One region of the Caproicibacterium sp. BJN0003 genome, then DNA from elsewhere that is predicted to be linked to it. Evidence: a T-box and tRNA genes for the amino acid it is inferred to sense, from the RefSeq annotation. Region 1 holds a T-box; the other regions hold tRNA genes.
What was found. The T-box of region 1 lies ahead of alaS (alanine--tRNA ligase). A T-box ahead of a tRNA ligase gene usually reads a tRNA of that ligase, here a tRNA-Ala.

Region 1 (6,555 bases):
TTGGCAATCTTCCCGGCATGTGCACCGCGCTGCATTGCATTTTTTCCTACTGTGACCGCTACAGAAGCTTTCCCTTCATTGATTCCAATCAAAGCGGCAACCATATCAGGAGCCTTGTCGCGAATTTTATCACACATGGTCCTCAAGGTAGCAGAATCGGTACCGGAAAACATTGCAGTACATACCCGTACGCCGTTAATCATCTTCGCTCCTGCAAACAAACCGTCAATTTGAAATCCAGCAAGCTTTTCGGAAAGTTCGCTGATCGTATTCTCTTTTTCTTTTATTTGCTGCATCATCTGTTCTGCATGAGAAGGCAAATCGACAGCACTGTTTAGTTTCATAACAGAAGCTGCTTCACTGATTTCCTTTTGCAGATTTGTTAAGAGCTCATAAACTCCAAATCCTGTAACAGCTTCAATTCTACGGACTCCCGCAGCTGCACTGCTTTCTGAAACGATCTTAAAGAGCCCCAGCTTTGCAGTATTATCAACGTGTGTTCCGCCGCAAAATTCCTTACTGAAATCTTCAACAGAAACAACACGAACAATTTTTCCATATTTCTCGCCGAACAGCGCCATTGCTCCTAATTTTTTTGCTTCTTCAATCGGCATTTCCTTGCAAGTAACAGGAGCCGCATTCAAAATAACGGTATTGACCAGCGATTCCACTTTTGAGAGTTCTTCTGCCGTTAAAGCTGAAAAATGTGTAAAGTCAAAACGCACCCGTTCTTCATTCACAAGCTGTCCAGCCTGCTCCACATGATCTCCCAGTACCTTGCGAAGAGCGGCCTGCAATAGGTGAGCTGCCGTATGATTTCGCATAATGGCTTGATGGCGTTTCTGATCTCTCTCAGTTACAACCGTATCTCCTACCTGAAGACTTCCTGCGTCGATGTGGCCAAAATGGAGAAAAGTTTTTGCGTGATTTTTTGTGGTGTCCTGAATCTTAACAATCGCATCGGCAGAAGTAATAAGCCCAGTATCACCTACCTGTCCGCCGCTTTCCGCATAAAAAGTAGTACGGTCAAGAATCAGCGTTACATCGTCTCCGGCAGTCGCATTTTTGACTCTCTCGCCATCTTTTACGATTCCAAGAATCTTTGCATTTACAGAATCTTCTGTATATCCTAAGAATTTTGTTTCAGACAAATCGTCTAAAAGATTATTTTCTCCGGCCCATGCATCTGCTCCAGCGTTTTTACGGGCGGATCTGGAACGTTCTTTCTGTTCCTTCATCAATTCAAAAAATGCTTTTTCATCAACCTGAATTCCACGCTCCGCAGCAATTTCCTTTGTCAAATCCAGAGGGAACCCATAGGTATCATTTAATTTAAACGCGTCCGTTCCGGAAATCAATTTTGTCGAATTATCATCGATCAACTGATTTAAAAGCTGCATCCCCTGATCAATCGTCCTGCTAAAGCTGTCCTCTTCCACCGAAACAAGTTTCAGAATCATCGCACGCTTTTCAGAAAGTTCCGGATAAGCTTTTTTGCTTTGCTCAATTACAGTTTCCGCAACTTCAGAGAGAAATGGACGATTAATTCCCAAAAGCTTTCCGTGACGGGCTGCCCGACGCAGCAAACGACGCAAAACATAACCGCGTCCCTCATTACTAGGCATCACACCATCTGCAATCATGAAAACAGTAGAACGAATATGGTCTGTGATCACGCGGATGGAAACATCTTTTTTCTTGTCTTTTCCATATTCAACTTTAGCAATACGGCATACATGCTGCAAAATACTCTGAATGGTGTCCACCAAAAACAGATTATCGACTCCCTGCATAATGCAGGCGAGACGTTCCAGCCCCATGCCGGTATCAATATTCGGGTGTTCCATCGGCGGATAGTTTCCTTTTCCGTCGGAATCGAACTGCGAAAATACGACATTCCAAAATTCAACATAGCGATCACACTCGCAACCCGGGCCGCAAGTAGGCTTTCCGCAGCCGTGTTCTTCTCCGCGGTCAAAATAAATTTCGCTGCAGGGACCACAAGGGCCGGAACCATGTTCCCAAAAATTATCTTCTTTGCCGAGACGAACAATATGATCCGGGCTAACGCCGACTTCTTTTGTCCAAATATCAAAAGCTTCGTCGTCATCCAGGTAAATGGTGACCCACAGCTTATCCACCGGCATTTTCATGACCTTCGTGCAAAATTCCCATGCCCATGGAATCGCCTCGTGTTTAAAATAATCGCCAAAAGAAAAATTGCCCAGCATCTCAAAAAAAGTACCATGGCGATCGGTGATCCCGACATTTTCAATATCGCCGGTGCGAATACATTTCTGACAGGTTGTAACGCGCTTACGCGGTGGAGTTACCTCCCCTGTAAAATATTTTTTCATCGGTGCCATGCCGGAATTAATCAGTAAAAGCGAATTATCATCTTTAGGAATCAAAGAAAAGCTAGGCAACCGCAAATGCCCTTTACTTTCAAAGAATTCCAGATACTTTTCGCGGATTTCATTTAATCCAGTCCACTCCATATACTTTTTCTCCATCCTTTTAATCATCTTAAAAAAAGATAGACTCCTCCGCCCACAATGGGACGGAAGAGTCCGTGGTACCACCCAAATTGCAACTGCCTTTTTAGAATCCAGACAGTTACCGCTTTTTTACCTTTAACGCAGATAAAACGCCTTTGCTCTCCGCAAGGAGCTCTGGGACGGCTCATTCTTTCTGTAACATTTCCGCCTCTCACCATGCGGCAGAATCTCTGCAATGTCTTAAAAAGAATTATTTCCCTTCATCGCTTTTCATATCTTTTTAAATTATAAGCATTCCCGCGATAAAAGTCAATTCTTCGGATATAATTCGTCTGCAATTTCTTTAAAAACAGGGCCACAGGTTGCACCGCCTCCATCGCCATCTTCGGCCATAATGGTAACCACATATTTGGGGGACTCTGCCGGAAAGAATCCGGTATACCAGCTAATAACCTTTTCTTTATCTCCGTCATACTGCCCTGTTTGAGCAGTGGCCGTCTTTGCCGCCACCTCTACAAAATCAGGTTTTCCTAGTTTACTAGTTCCCTCTGATGCGGAAAGTTTCATCGCATCTTTAAGAATCAAGCATGTTTCTTGAGACATGACTCTATTTGGCTGCTGCACCGAATTTGCAGTCAAATTTCCCGCCTGATCCACTGTTCCCAAAAAGGCCACCGGCTTTCTATAAAGTCCGCCGGAAGCAATTGCCTCCGTCATCGCCGCAATCTGAATGGGAGAAGCGGTCAGTTCTCCTTGTCCAAAAGAAAAATTTGCGAGCGCTCTAGGAATTTTTAACGTATCAAGCGAAGGTAGAGTCCCGGCAGAACTATAAATGCCCGGCAATAATTCATAAGAATCTCCAAATCCCAGGGAACGTGCCATTGATAAGAATTTTTCCTGCGGAACTTTCTGCATGAGCTGCACAAAGTATCCATTGCAAGACTCTGAGATTGCTTTTTGAAGATTTACTTTTCCATGTGCTTCTCCATTATAGCAAGCAAACGATTGTCCGTCGACTTCAATTTTTCCGGTACAGTTATATTCTTCATTCGGATCTGCACCGTTTTCTAAAGCAGTCGCTGCCGAAACTAATTTAAACACAGAACCGACGCTATAAGATGAAATCGTGCGATCGAGCAACGGACTATTAGAAGCATTCATGACGGATGATACGTCATCGGGATTAAAATCAGGGCGGCTGACAGAGGCTAACAGTTGTCCATTTTCTGCATCTAAAACCACTGCGGCGCCTTTACTGATCTTTCTATCCATTGCTTTTTGTGTAATTTTCTGAATGTCTCGATCCAGTGTAAGGGCAACTCCGGAAGAATCCTGAGACAAAGTATCCGTAACTTCCGCCGTTTCACTTGGAAGAATGTGTCCAAGAGCATCTACTCGATAGGTGATTTTTAGTTCTCCTTCATTTTGAGCCAAAGAATCATCAAAAGCCTTTTCTGCTCCCGCAGCACCCATACCGCCCTCATCTACATATCCAATTAAATGCGTTGCTAGCGCAGGGCTCGAATAGCGACTTTTAAGGGGAAAGACTGTCACTCCGGGTGCTGAAATATTTTGATCGAGCTTCAGCAGAAAAGGATTTCGTTCCGTTAAAAGCTGGTAGACACTTTTAATTTTAGACTGTGGCAAAATTTTACTCAACGCTGCCGCTGTTTCCGTACTGGGGGCAACCGCCGCAAGATATTCGGTGTTTCCTTCTGTCAGTGGCTTCATCTTTCGGTCATAAATCATTCCCCTCTCTCTTCGAATCTGCAAGGTGTATTTTTGCTGGTTTGAAGCTGCCTGTGCCAAAGTACCGTTCTGAATCGTCAGTCCATAGAGACGAATAATACAGATAGACAGACCGATCATCAAAATTGCAAATAACGAAACCACCCTTTTTCCCATAAAAAAGCACCTCCGAAGGATAGTTTTTCCACTTCGAAGGTGTTTTATAATCTATAATTCTATTTTATGAAAGTTTATGACGTAAAAAAGCGCCGGGCGCAATTGGAGTTGTTGTTTTTAAAAGGACTTTCATTTCTGCATGATTTGCATTTTGGAGAGGTTCTCCATTCTCGTCATAAAGTTCTGTCAATGGAAGAAGGTATGGTGCTTTTCCGGGTTCCATTACATCTGCTGTTTCACCAGCAAAAAATCGGTTTCTCTGTTTTAAAACCGCCGTTCCATTTTCATAAGACTCGCAGACCGCAATTACTTCATATTCCCGAACATATCCACTGCTTCCCAAACTTTGTCCGGGCTCCTGCCCCAAATAAAAGCCATGAGAATACTCTCGGTGACTAATTTTATGAAGTTCTTCTTCCGCCCATGCAGTTAATGGAACGCCATTCACGGCATCCTCTAAAGCTCGCCGATATGCATTCGTAACAGCTGCCACATAATAAGGAGACTTTGCCCGCCCTTCTATTTTTAAGCTGGTAACACCAGCTTCCAAGAGTTGCGGAAGATAGTCGATCATACACATATCCTTCGAATTCAACAAATACGTACCATCTTTATCTTCCTCGATCGGGAAATATTTTCCCGGACGTGTTTCTTCACATAAAGCATATTTCCAACGGCAGGGCTGTGCACAAGCACCACGGTTAGCATCTCTCCCGGTCAAATAGTTGGAAAGAAGGCATCTTCCTGAAAAAGAAACACACATAGCGCCATGCACGAAGCATTCAATTTCGAGATCTTCCGGAACATGCGCTCGAATCTGCTTGATCTCTGGGATGGAAAGTTCCCGAGCGAGTACCACTCTCGAAGCCCCCAAATGATAAAATGCATTTGCAGTTGCATAATTGGCGACTCCGGCTTGTGTGGAAATATGCAGTGCAACTTTCGGTGCATATTTCTTTGCCATCTCCATCACACCAAAATCCGTCATAATAAATGCATCAACGCCTGCATCCTGTGCTTTCTCAAGAAATTTTGGAATCCGTCTGAGTTCCTCATTTCTTGGAATGGTATTACAGGTAAGATAAACTTTAACCCCATGTGCATGAGCAAATCGAACCGCTTCTATTAGTTCCTCGTCGCCGAAATTTTTAGACGCCGCACGCATTCCAAATTCTTTTCCGGCAAGATAAACAGCATTTGCCCCGTAACGAATTGCTTCCTGCAAACTTTCAAAATCTCCTGCAGGAGAAAGGAGTTCTGATTTTCTCTTCATTAGAGCAGCCCCGCGGTCCGGAGATTTGCCTGATGCTCTGCATAAGTGGAAGCATAATAGGCTTGTCCTGTTGTCTGATTATGGCAGAAATAATAATAAGAGGTCTTGTTAGGCTGCAAAGCTGCTTGAATTGCTTTTAGTCCCGGGTTACACACAGCGCCCGCAGGCAGTCCCCGCAGCTGATAAGTGTTGTAATTACTTAGATAGGTGTTACGTTGATCTTCTGGAACATCATCTTTTGTCCGGTAAGGATAGTATTTCGTCGAATCGCAGTCCAGTGTATAGATATTCAGCGATTTACCGGAGCTCAAACGGTTGTGGAGGACAGAGGAAACATTATACATGTCCTCTTCATTTGCAGATTCCGCTTGGATAATCGAAGCCAATGTAATAATCTGGTCCCATGTATACCCCTGATTTTTTGCCTCATCCTGCAGCTGCTGCGTAAATTGACTGTTTGCATTCTGCAGCATCTTTTGCACAATGTTCTGAACATCTTCATTTTGATAAAATTGATAGGTATCTGGGAAAAGATAGCCCTCCAATTTATAATATTTTCCAGAAATCCCGTTTAAATCATTAATCATCGTATAGCTGGAGTCAAAAGCATCGGTATTTAGTTCTTTCAAAAAATCTTCCTGCTTACAAATTCCGTTTTGTTCCAATAAAGTCCCCAATTCCATTGCATTGAGCCCTTCTGGGACCGTCACTTTTACGATATCCTTCCGGTTTACCGTGGACTGAATTGTATTAATGATTCCCTCATAATCCAAATCTGTTTTTACCTCAAAAGAACCATTTCGGTAACTACCGTCAGCTTTTCTGATTTTCGAATATAAACAGAAGAAATCCGGTTCGTTAATCACACCGGCTTTCTGT
Region 2 (6,555 bases), 170 kb from region 1:
CTCCTTCTGCCTTTTCAGGCTGCTGCAAAATAACCTGTACTGCATGGCGTGAAGTTGTCTTTGTAACGGTAATGCGATTTTCCCGATAAGTGAAACTGTCCCCGATCGCCGGAACTTTTCCAAGATGCTCCATTACCCAGCCATTGACCGTTACATAATCGAAGTTTTCAGCGGAAAGTGGGAAATGGAAGAATTTAAAAAAGTCATCCAGATCGGCGCTGCAATCCACTGCATAACGCTTCTCCCCGATTTTTTTGAAATACTCGACGACAACATCATGTTCGTCCCAGATGTCTCCCACCAATTCCTCCAAAATATCTTCCATCGTAATGATCCCCTCTGTCCCACCAAATTCATCCACTACAACAGCCATATGAGTCTTTGACTGCTGCAGCTGACGCAAAAGATCACTGATATGGATTCCGGAACCAATATAAATAACGCTTTTAACGATGCCTTCAATCGAAGTCATTCCGGTATGAAGCCCCCTAAAATAATCCTTTTCGTGAATCATACCAATAATATTATCGATTGACTCCTCATAGACCGGAATTCTTGAAAAGCCGTGATTCATAAACAAATCGGTGATTTCATCCAGAGGAGTTTCCTTTTCTATCGCAACCACATCAACGCGCGGCGTCAAAATATCTCCTGCATCCAAATCGTTAAATTCAATCGCAGAACGAATTAATTCTCCATTATGTTCATCGATTCCACCATCATTCTGCGCTTCATCAACAATCGTCATCAATTCTTCCTGCGTCATCACATCGGACTCTTTATGCTTAAAAAGATGACTTAAAATACGCTTCCACTGCATAAACAGAAAGTTAAGCGGGGTAAACAAAACCATCAGAAACTTTAAAAAAGGCGCCGACTGCAAAACAATTTGCATAGAATTTTCTTTTGCAAGACTCTTTGGCGATATCTCACCAAAAACCAGCACCACAATCGTCATAACAACCGTTGAAATCGTTACTCCGTTATCTAAAAAAAAGCGAGTAAACAAAACTGCAGCAAGAGAAGCGGAAAGAATATTAACAATATTATTTCCGGCTAAAATAGTGGAAAGAAGCCGATCATAATCTTCTACAATCGAATAAGCCAACTTTGCTCTGCGATTGCCGTCTGCGGCTATTGTTTTTAACTTTGTACGGTTTACCATACTATAAGCCGTTTCGGTTCCGGAAAAAAACGCAGAAAATATAATACAAATAATAATTCCAACTAATTCTTCTATACTTGCGTTGTCCATGCTTTTACTCCTAATTGACAGACATTTGGATTTTATGAATAACCATCTACTTTTATACTCTATCAGAATCTTTTTTTAAATGCAACTGAGAAAGTATGAAAATCATCTTACAGATAAAAAAAGCGGAACAGGAGGCTTACGACGCAGGAAGAAAGAACGTTGAGACAGACTGCATCAAAAAGCCATCTACGCCGTAAGAAAATTATTCCCGCAACTTATTTTATCAACCACAGAATTGTGCTAAAGTCAGTATTCTAAAAATTTATTGACAATAATGCGATGTAAGTGTATAGTGTGCATGTAATAACATCACATTGCATAAGGAAGTGAGCTTGTGAAAATTATTATCTCAAACACTGCCGATAGTCCGCTCTATCAGCAAATTGAAGATCAGATAAAGGATGCCATTCTCAAGGGAGATTTGGTTGAAGGAGATCCGCTGCCTTCTATCAGAGGTTTTGCCAACGATTTAAAGGTCAGTGTTTTAACCATTAGGCGGGTCTACGAGGAATTGGAGCAGGAAGGTTTTGTCACAAGTCAGGTAGGCATCGGGACCTTCGTAACTGCAAGCAATATTGACTTGCTTCGTGATTCAAAACGTCGTATTGTCGAGCAAAAAATGCAAGATATGATACAGACTGCAAAGTCGCTGAATATCACGAAAGAAGAACTGAATGCTATGATGGACATTTTATACGAGGGTGACTGAAATGACTAATATATTAGAAGTAACGGGTTTAAACAAGTCTTACGGTGATTTTTCGCTATCGAATGTAACTTTTTCCTTACCGGAGGATTGCATTACCGGATTTATTGGTGTAAATGGGGCAGGAAAAACGACGACGCTTCGTTCCATTTTGAGACTGGCCACAAATGCGTCCGGCAGCATAAAGCTTTTTGGGCTAGATATGGAAAAGCATGAACACGAACTGAAAAATCGCATCGGTGTTGTAATGGACAACGGCGGTTTCTATGATGAACTCACCATGTCTGAAATGAAAAACATTATAGCCCCCGCCTACTCTTCGTGGAGTGAACAGGATTATAAAGGCTACATGGATCGTTTTTCTCTTAATCAGAAGCAAAAAATCAACACACTTTCAAAAGGCATGCGGATGAAATATGCTCTTGCGCTTGCCCTTTCCCATAAAGCGGAACTTCTGATCATGGATGAACCTACCAGCGGTCTCGACCCACTAATCCGGAGCCAACTGCTCACGATACTGGCAAACTATATGAAGGAAGGCGGCAAAGGCGTTTTCTTTTCGACACATATCACATCTGACCTTGAGAAGATCGCCGACATGCTTATTATGATCGACCACGGTAAGATTGTTTTTCAAGAAGAAAAGGATACTCTCTTAGAGAGCTATCGAGTGGTTAAAGGAGATACAAAAGAACTGGACCAAGAGAATCGGAAGCTTTTTCAAAGTATCAAAACGACGGATTTTGGCTTTACAGGAGTTACCAATCAAATTAAAAAAGTACAGGAATGTCTGCCGGAAATTGTCATTGAAAGACCTACAATCGAAGATATTATGCTCGGCAATATTGAGGGGGACAAGGAATAATGTTACTTCATCTGATAAAAAAGGATTTTGTAATCGCTAAAAAATATGTTTGGCTTATGTTCATAGTCGTTCTCTTGATCCCACCGTTTATTTTGTGGCGTATGCCGGAGCTGGCAGGCTCCATCAGTTTTGTGATCTCCGCTGTATTTGCCGTATTCATGCTTTTAATGTATGTTTCCATGAAGGAGTTCCAATACCCGAAAGCGTCGGTCATGTTATGTGCGACCCCTTATCCGCGCAGTTTGATTGTTATGTCAAAATACGGCTTCTGCGTGGTGATCTTTGCCGCCTGCTGCGTAATTTATTGGATTGAAACGCTGCTTCTTCCGGAACTTGAAAATTTTAATTTTGAAATGGTGATGGCCGCTTTTGTTGGCATATCTCTGCTCATCAGTATCTACCTTCCGATCCAATTTAAAGTTGGATATGAAAAAACAAAATTTTTCTTTATTGTTGTTTTTATGGCTTCTCCAATTCTGCTCCCACAGCTATTAAAGATAAATGGGAATCGCTACTTGGCTGTCATCCAATTAACTTCTGTTGCACTTTTTTGTGTGATAGCTGCATTGGTCAGTTTGGCTTTTCTTGCTGTATCCATATTAATCAGCATTAAGATATATAGTAAAAAAGATTTGATATAGTGTGATGCTTTAAAAGGAGAACCTGCTTTATGCCATATTTTCCAGACTGGATGGTAGCCATATTTGTAATCCTACCCATTATCAATCTTATTTAAAGCTGGAAAAAAGAAAAAATAATTAAAGGCAGCGATAAATCGTATGAAAAAAGATGTTATATTCTTATATATTATAGCTTTGGCGTGCATTGTTTTTGCTCTTGTTGAGGGCATAAGTCTAATTCTAATGAACGGGAAAACATCGACAGTGATTGGAACAATCGTCAATATTAAAACTGCCGTATCTGGAAGTAAAAATAATTCCAAATGGGCGATCATGAGATACAATGTTGACGAAAAAACATATACATCATGCAATAGAATACAAGTACCTATGTCATCTGTAGTCGGTAGCCAAATTCAAGTATGTTACTGCATAGATCAACCTACTAAACTGTATAGTGGTTCATTTACGAAATTAGTGATTGCATTTATTGTGGCAGTTATTTGCGTGGTAATCGGATATATTAAACAACGAGGAGCATAATGACATAACTCACTGTCTTACTTTGATTGTTCACCATACATAAATGATATTCCCCGGAAAAGTATTAGACATTTATGATAACAAGGGCATAAAACACTAATTCTTCTGTCCCACCAATTCGGAAAGGATGAAAGATCTTAGAGGTTCATAAAAAGCCCACGGGTAAACCATATCGGTAGAGGTATCCACCAAAATAGGTTATCTTCAAATGAACACAAAAAAAATGTTACACATAACAACAAAATCCTCTGCAAGCCTTATCACCTTGCAGAGGATTTTGTTGTTTATCGCTGTTGTTGCGATCTCTTTACGACTAATGCAAACCCGTTCACCGAAAAGATAAAGTTTGGATAATCGTGCTTTGGTGGAGCATAGCGGGCTCGAACCGCTGACCTCCACACTGCCAGTGTGGCGCTCTCCCAGCTGAGCTAATGCCCCGGATTTAAACTGACGCAAATTAAGACTAATTACCGCGACAGCTTTAAAATAATATCATATATTTTTTAAAATTGCAAGTCTGATTACAAAAAAATAGTTTAATAAAAGGAAAAAATGTCTCCAAATTTTCTCTTTCATATCTTTTTATTTTTTGTAAAAAATAGAAATGGAAAGGGATGATCTCATGAAAAGGGATTTCAAAGAAGAAGAAAAACAGAATCCAAAATTTCCGTCGGATACGTGGGATAATGCCGATGATATTGCTACCTCAACTGACGTCATTGCCTCCACTGAATGCACCGGATTAATCCCAACTCCTCCACAATTTGCTTCGGAAGCCGAATCCTATACGGATCTTTTCTCTATTCCAAAACCTCAAGGTGCAAGAGAGCGCCTTGCCAAATCCAATTCATCTAAAAGATAAAAAGCCAGGAGCACCGATTTTTTAACATCGGTGCTCCTGACGTTTTATTTTAAAATAACATTTTACTTTATTTCTTAAATGCTTCTTTTGTCACCTTCACAATGTTGGAAGCACACAAACCAAATTCCTCTAAAAGATCAAGCGCTGGGCCGGAATGTCCGAACGTATCCTGCACACCCATGCGAATGACCGGAACAGGACATTTTTCACAAACCGCCCCGCAGACTGCTTCGCCCAATCCACCAATCACATTATGCTCTTCTATGGTAATCAGCTTTCCGGTTTCTTTGGCAGCTTTCCAGATAAGTTCCTTATCCAGTGGTTTAATTGTATGGATATTCAGCACACGAGCACTGATTCCTTCTTTTTTCAACTGATCAGCTGCTTTGATTGCCTCCGAAACCATCAGTCCGGTTGCAATGATCGTAATATCGTTACCCTCTCGTTCTGTGATGCCCTTCCCAATTTCGAAATGGTAATCATCATTATTATGGAATGATTCCACTGCCAAACGTCCCAGACGAATATAGCAAGGACCTACATACTCGGCGGCTGCTTTGACTGCAGCCTTCATTTCATAATGATCAGAAGGATTTAAAACGACCATTCCCGGAATGGTACGCATTAAAGCAATATCCTCGCAGCACTGATGCGTTGCACCATCTTCACCGACTGAAATACCTGCATGAGAACCAACCACTTTTACATTCAAATGCGGATACCCAACAGAGTTGCGAACCTGCTCAAATGCACGTCCTGCGGAAAACATTGCAAAGCTTGCAGCAAATGGAATCTTTCCGGTCGTCGCAAGACCTGCAGCAATTCCAATCATATTGCATTCAGCAATTCCTACATCAACAAAACGATCAGCATAAGCCTTTTTGAAAATCTCAGTCTTTGTCGCGGCAGCAAGATCTGCATCTAATACGACAATATTCGGATTTTTGGCAGCTAATTCTGTGACTGCTAATCCAAAGCTTTCTCTCGTTGCTTTTTTTACCATCTCAGCCATTATTCTGCCTCCAATCCGGTTAGGACTTCTTTTAATTCCTTCATCGCCGTTTGATACTGCTCTTCATTCGGCGCTTTTCCGTGCCAGCCTACCTGATTCTCCATAAAGGAAACGCCCTTTCCTTTTACTGTCTTCAGGATTATGCAGGATGGCTTTCCTTTAACCTCTTTTGCATGATCAAAAGCGCACTCCAAGGCATCAAAATCATGACCATCTATCACCTGAACATCGAATCCGAATGCTTCAAATTTTTTATCGATAGGAGCTGGACCGCCTACTTCACTGATCGATCCGTCAATCTGAAGACCATTGTTATCGACAATCACACAGAGATTATCAAGTGCATGGTGACCGGCGAACATTGCAGCCTCCCAAACCTGACCCTCTTCAATTTCGCCGTCTCCTAAAAGCGTATAGACACGGTAGTCTTTTTTGTCCATTTTTCCTGCAAGTGCCATACCAACTGCAGCAGAAACACCTTGTCCTAAAGAACCGGAACTCATATCGATCCCGGGAGTATCCAGCATATTAGGATGTCCCTGTAACATAGCGCCAATATGACGCAGACTCTTGAGTTCTTCCCATGAGAAATATCCTTTCAGTGCCAGAGCTGCATAGAGTCCCGGGCAAGTATGTCCCTTGGAAAGCACGAACCGATCCCGATTGGGGTCTTTCTGATTTTTCGGGTCTAC
Region 3 (6,555 bases), 180 kb from region 1:
TTCAGAGAGTGCGGATGGTATTAAAACCGCGGACATCTCAGGAGCTGGAAGCACAACATTTGGCGCTATTACTTATACGGAACCGGGGGATTATAACTATACCATCAGCGAAGTCAAAAAAGATAGTACCGCGTATGAGTATGATGCAACGGTATACCGCCTTACAGTCCAAGTTACATGGAAAAAAGAGCCGGCTGGTGAACTGCAGACAGTAATGTACCTTGTTAAGCAGGGTGATGCAGCCAAACAGACAGAAGCGGTTTTTACCAACCAATATATTGCTGCCACAGAGAGTTCCAATTCATCGGTTGAGGTGATAGGCAACGATACACCACCGTCATACACAACAGACACCCCAAAAACAGGTGACACATCGCGTGATGATATCTGGTGGCTGCTGATTGGAGTAGCCGCAATTGGAATCGAAATCGCGCTTTGGATTGCCATGCGAAAGCAGAAAGATTAGCATAAAAAGGTGTGGAACCGCCCCGCTTTATGAATGCACCTAATATGTTGGGTTTGTATCTGGTGAAGAAACCGGAATTATACAAAAAGTAGAACTACTAAAACCGCAGGAATGCGGAAATACCTGCCCTGATCTTCTCCAAAACGAACTACAGAATATGCGGGTGCAAAAATGAAACGCGTGGAAAGAAAAAGAAATTATATATGGGTGATTCTACTAGTAGTCAGTGCGGCAGTGTTTTTGTTATCCGCTTCCAAGTTAGTATCCGGTTATGCAATTTCTGCTGCGGAGGAAAGCGAGTTTAAAACGTTGGCGCAGCATGTTGGGCTTGCACAGCAAGATACGTCTTCATCATGTGAGAATTCAGCAATTTTGCAGCAATATACTGAACTTTTAAAAGAAAATTCTGAGTTTGGAGGATGGATCAGAATCCCAGGCACGAAGATCGATTATCCTGTGATGTTTACTCCTGATGAACCGGAAAAATACCTAAATCGGTCCTTTTTAGGCGAATATTCTTACAAAGGGGTCCCATTCATCGGAGCAGGATGTTCCATCGCTCCCCGAAGTCAAAACATCATCATATACGGGCATCATATGAAGGATGGTTCTATGTTCGCAACGCTAGAACGTTACAAGAATGAGGAATTCTGGCACGAGCATCCGACCATTTACTTTAGTACGCTTTATGAAAAAGGGGAATATGAAGTCTTTGCAGCCATTGAAACAGACATTTATGCTGCTCAGGATTTACGTTGTTACAGTTATATTAATAAAAGTGACCAAACAGATTTTAAAAAATATATTTCGGCCATTCAACAGGCATCACTCTATAATACCGGTATTGACGTGAAATATTCCGATGAACTGCTGACCCTTTCCACATGCAGTTACCATACTAACGATGGTCGCTTTGTGGTAGTGGCAAAGAAAATAATTAATTAATTGAAAAGGGGAGCATTGCATGAGCAAAAAAATTCATTCGGAACCCGATATCGGAGTAAACCAACGGCAAAAAGATTACTTAGATAAATTAGAGAAGTTGATTGCAAAGGTTCGGACTGGTGATATGGATGCCACAGCGCAATTTATACTGCGGTATAATAAAAAAGTTGTTTCTATTGCGTTTGACGTGCTGCAGGATGAAGCACTTGCTAAAAAATCCGCCAAGAAAACATTGGAAGGTGCTGTGGAAGAATTACGGCAGAATATACGTACAGGTGCGTTTGAACCTTGGCTCATGTGGTTGGCTCGCAGTGATGCCTTACAATATACGCAAGTGGAGCGTTTATGTAATACAGCGGTAAAGCGGCAAGATGTGTTACAATCAATGGCCGCAAAAGAAGGGGACGAAGTATCAGCAAATATTCATTTTTCCCAGAGAAACCCAGACAATGCAGTACCACCTGATTCCCCTAACATTATCCATAATGAAATTTCTGCGTCTCAAAACGCTCCCGTTCTAAAACGTCCACCAAATGCTTCCATTTTTCAGGAAGAGCGCGATGAGTTTATTGAAAGCAATACTGAACACCAAGACGATAGCACAGTATCGCCGATCAATAATAAAAAACATAAAATGGTAGGTCGAAGGTTTAAGTATAAAAAACGGGTGATGCGGCGCAAAACTGTCATTCTGAGTATAATCCTATCCCTATTATGTTTAATTTTGCTGTGGATTTTATTTGGTATGCTTGCAAGAAATTTCAATGGCTTCCCAGATTTGGGCTATAGCTGGTTTAATGATAATTTTTTTGAGCTCTTTTAACAGTCCTAAGGTGAAGAATGAGGCTTAGACATAGGCAAGCGCGGATATTGAAAGGCGCAGCTTTCGGTCATGATTTTCATAAGGCTCCCATATGGAAAATTTTAAGTATTACTATGTTAGTGTTGCTATTGGCAATTGGTATGTTACAGATTCCTCAGAAGCATGTAGTGCAAGGACTCTCTATGGAACCAACTCTAAATGAGGGCGACAATTTGTATTATACAAAGTTTCACAATCCGACGTACGGCGATCTGATTATATTTCAGACTCAGAACCCCAAATATGGCTACATGGTTAAGCGTGTAATTGGACTTGCAGGAGACCGGATATCAGTGAACGCTGATGGCAGCGTAATCCGCAACGGAGAGCCGCTGATCGAACCATATATTAAAGTGGACAAGCTAGGAAATAGTACTATGGCAGAGGTTACAGTAGAAAAAGGCAAGTTGTTTGTTCTTGGTGACAACCGTGCTGTTTCTATTGACAGCCGCGACACAACAATCGGACAAATCCCCAGAGAATCAGTTTATGGTACTATTACCCGTTCCGTTCATATATTTCGATAGCCGCTGATCAAATATAGATCCAAAATATTTCCAGAAACAGAAAATTTGCCATTTTTAGAACGGAGTTATTTTAATAATTTTAGGATAATACCAAGCGAATAGTTTATATTTTAAATGATATAATTTCTGAAATTGCAAAAGCACATTAAACTTCTAGAAGTTTTCGAGTTTGGTGGGATAGTATATTTCGTTCGTACTTAATAAAGCCATCCAAGTTGTGAATTTGGATGGCTTTATTGTTTTTAAATAATTAAAAATCCACGTTTTTTCGCGGATAAACCTACTTGGTGTTTTGATTTTTCGTTTATCTTAAAAATCAAGATCGAGATGAAGAAATCCCAACATAGAAAGAATACTTACTGGAATTTTACTGCCGGTCAGAAATCAAAAATCATCAAAGAATTCAGAAAAAATGGGCAACATTCAAGTGGAAAGATGCCCATGCACAAACTGTAAGGCAAGGGCTTTCATGATCTAAACTTTTTGATATCTACAATATGGCAGAGAAGAAAATGATTGCTTTTTTAGTGAATTCATTAGGCCGCAAGTCTGAAAAGACACTATCGGATCGAAAGCGACTTCAACGTCAATATGGAGCAGCTTCTGAACTACCAGTAACCACTATTCAGTGCATAAGGTGTTTCTGCGGGACCACGGACACTTTTAGAAAAAACTAAAAAATAGAACGGTCCATTTATTCCAAAAGGAAATCAAGTTCAGAGCAAAAAGAAAAGCCAGAAAGCCATATGGCTTCTGACTTCTTGGTGGAGATGATGGGGGTTGAACCCACGACCTCTCGGATGCGAACCGAACGCTCTCCCACTGAGCTACATCCCCAAATGCAACGTGAATTATTATCCCATAATTCATGTGCCTTGTCAAGATTTTTCCATGATTATTTTCGATTTAGAACCTTTACCTGCAATCCTTCCAGAACGTTGAGCGCTTCCTGATTTTTTGCTGTATCGGCGCAGTCAGTACATTTGGCATCGACGATAACTTGTGCCTGAGGAAGGGCAGCTTTCACGAGAACGGCATTTGAAAGAACACAAATGTTGCTTACAAGTCCACAAAGTTCGACTTCTTCAAAGTCTTCTTTCTGAAGATATGGAATCAGTTGCGCACAGCCAAAACTGCTTTTTTGGAAGCAGCGTGCGTCTTTTAAAAGATCGTTTACTTCACCATAGAGATGCCATCCTGCAGTGCCGCGGATACAGTGTGGGATCGGTAAATTTTTTCCTTCTAAAGTAGAAAGGTAATTATTTTCATGTGTGTCCATTGTATAGACAATGGTATCACCACGCGCTTTTGCCTCCTGTATCTTTTGGCAGATGGGGCCTTCTAGAAGAGATGCTTTGGGAAAGCCGAGACTTCCGGAAACAAAGTCTACTTGGTAGTCGATTACCATCAAAAGCCGTTTCATTTTTTATCTCCTTTTGGGTCCTGAAGATTTGTTTTGCAGAATTCGTTCATGCAGCATTTTTCACAGAGTGGTTTCCGTGCGTTGCAGACAGCTCGTCCATGCAAAACAAGTCTATGACAGAAAGAATTGCTTTCGTCCGGAGGAAGAATTGCTCGAAGTTGATTTTCAACCTTCCTTGGATCTTTTGTTCCGTCTGTAAGTCCGAGTCTACCGCAGATTCGAATACAATGCGTATCTGCTACAATGGCCGGTTTATGGTAAATGTCTCCGACGACTAGATTGGCAGTCTTTCTGCCTACGCCAGGCAGTGTTGTTAAAACTTCGATTGTATCGGGAACGATTCCATTAAAATCGGATCTTAATTTTTGGCACATTGCAAAGATATCTCGCGCTTTTGTTTTATATAATCCGCAGGAGTGAATATAGGTTGCAATTTCTTCTTCGGAGCCTTCGCAAAAAGAATCAAGAGTCGGGAATCGTTTAAAAAGGGCAGGAGTAACCATATTAACCCGCGCATCTGTACATTGTGCGGAGAGGCGGGTAGCAATTAAAAGCTGCAGCGGTTCCTTATAAGTTAAAGAACACTGAGCATCTGGATATTCTTTTTTTAGGGCTTCTACGGCAGCGAGTGCGCGTTGTTTTTTTGTCATGATATATTTCCTCCCAAAGTTCTGAAAATATTGTATCTCAAAATCAGAAAAAGAACAATTCCTATTTTGTAAAAGAAATTGTTTTGATAAGATGAAAGGGAAAACTTGTCTTTTGCAAGATGATGGGATATAATAATTCAAAATAACTTGAATCAGAAGGGATGCAGCGGATATGTATAACGATATGATGGATACCATTGGGTTTGTAAAAAAATCAGATCCGGAAGTTAGCGATGCAATGCAGCAGGAGCTTTCTCGTCAGCGCAGAAATTTGGAATTGATTGCATCGGAGAATATTGTTTCACCGGCTGTTATGGCAGCGATGGGCAGCGTATTAACGAATAAGTATGCAGAAGGCTATCCGGGCAAGCGGTATTACGGCGGCTGTCAGTATGTAGATATCGTGGAGAATATTGCAAGAGACCGTGCCTGCAAACTTTTTGGCGCAGAGCACGCAAATGTGCAGCCACATTCCGGCGCACAGGCAAACCTGGCGGTTTATTTTGCATTTCTAAAGCCCGGAGATACCGTGATGGGGATGAGCCTTTCAGAAGGTGGACATCTGACCCATGGTTCTCCTGTTAATATGTCCGGCAGCTATTATCATTTTGTCCCGTATGGAGTTAGTCCCGAGACCGGACGAATTGATTATGATAAAGTCAAAGAACAGGCGATGGAGTGCAAGCCGAAGATGATTGTTGCGGGAGCCAGTGCATATCCTCGTATCATTGATTTTGAAAAGTTTCGTGAGATTGCCGACAGCTGTGGTGCTATGCTGATGGTGGATATGGCGCATATTGCCGGCTTAGTTGCAGCCGGACTTCATCCGAATCCGGTTGAGTGGGCGGATATCGTTACGACTACGACGCACAAGACGCTTCGTGGCCCGCGCGGCGGCATGATTCTTTGCAAAGAAAAGTATGCAAAGGCAATTGATAAAGCGATTTTTCCAGGAACACAGGGTGGTCCTTTGATGCACGTAATCGCAGGAAAAGCTGTTTGCCTCGGAGAAGCACTAAAACCTGAATTTAAAGAGTATGGCAAGCGGATTGTAGCAAATGCCCAGGCTTTGGCACAAGGACTTTTGAACCGTGGAGTACATCTGGTTTCCGGCGGTACGGATAACCATCTGATGATGGTCGATCTGACAGGATTGGAATTGACCGGAAAAGAGCTGGAACATCGTCTTGACGAGGTTCGGATTACAGCAAATAAGAATACGGTTCCAAATGAACAGCGCAGTCCTTTTGTAACGAGTGGCTTGCGTTTGGGGACGCCGGCAGTTACAACTCGTGGATTGAAGCCGGAAGATATGGATGTAGTTGCTGAGTGCATTGCACTTGCAATTAATGATTTTGATAACAGCAAGGAAACAATTCTCGGCAAAGTGAACGCGATTTGTGAGAAATATCCGCTTTATGAAAACTGAATCGGATCTTAAGCAATGAACGTTTCTAGAGAGCAGAGGGGGAGCCTTCTGCTCTCTTTTCGAAAAAGGAGTGATTGTGATTGGCTTCTCCGTTAGCAGATAGACTTCGCCCTAAAACTTTAGATGAAATCGTTGGGCAGCGCCATCTTTTGGCACCGGGCAGACCGCTTCGGAAAATCATTGAAAGCGGAGAAATTCCCAATATGGTTTTTTATGGGCCCAGTGGGGTAGGAAAAACCACTTTGGCGCGTTA

Region 2: it has a tRNA-Ala gene. The T-box ahead of alaS (alanine--tRNA ligase) is inferred to sense a tRNA for this amino acid. The anticodon was not compared.
Region 3: it has a tRNA-Ala gene. The T-box ahead of alaS (alanine--tRNA ligase) is inferred to sense a tRNA for this amino acid. The anticodon was not compared.

Annotation. Positions count from the first base shown of each region.
Region 1 covers NZ_CP111108.1:1,101,071-1,107,625, reverse strand. Annotated here, with positions in the region: gene alaS (alanine--tRNA ligase) at 1-2,498, opposite strand, end outside; T-box leader at 2,554-2,771, opposite strand; gene OP489_RS05500 (peptidoglycan D,D-transpeptidase FtsI family protein) at 2,808-4,403, opposite strand; gene OP489_RS05495 (peptidase U32 family protein) at 4,468-5,676, opposite strand; gene mltG (endolytic transglycosylase MltG) at 5,676-6,555, opposite strand, start outside.
Region 2 covers NZ_CP111108.1:1,267,999-1,274,553, forward strand. Annotated here, with positions in the region: gene OP489_RS06350 (HlyC/CorC family transporter) at 1-1,255, opposite strand, end outside; gene OP489_RS06355 (GntR family transcriptional regulator) at 1,590-1,964, shown strand; gene OP489_RS06360 (ABC transporter ATP-binding protein) at 1,966-2,826, shown strand; gene OP489_RS06365 (ABC-2 transporter permease) at 2,826-3,467, shown strand; gene OP489_RS06370 (hypothetical protein) at 3,606-3,989, shown strand; tRNA gene OP489_RS06375 (tRNA-Ala) at 4,352-4,427, opposite strand; gene OP489_RS06380 (hypothetical protein) at 4,612-4,851, shown strand; gene OP489_RS06385 (transketolase family protein) at 4,919-5,863, opposite strand; gene OP489_RS06390 (transketolase) at 5,863-6,555, opposite strand, start outside.
Region 3 covers NZ_CP111108.1:1,278,180-1,284,734, reverse strand. Annotated here, with positions in the region: gene OP489_RS06445 (Spy0128 family protein) at 1-466, shown strand, start outside; gene srtB (class B sortase) at 638-1,411, shown strand; gene OP489_RS06435 (hypothetical protein) at 1,431-2,234, shown strand; gene lepB (signal peptidase I) at 2,252-2,800, shown strand; tRNA gene OP489_RS06425 (tRNA-Ala) at 3,563-3,637, opposite strand; gene OP489_RS06420 (cysteine hydrolase family protein) at 3,696-4,223, opposite strand; gene nth (endonuclease III) at 4,220-4,873, opposite strand; gene glyA (serine hydroxymethyltransferase) at 5,046-6,302, shown strand; gene OP489_RS06405 (replication-associated recombination protein A) at 6,383-6,555, shown strand, end outside.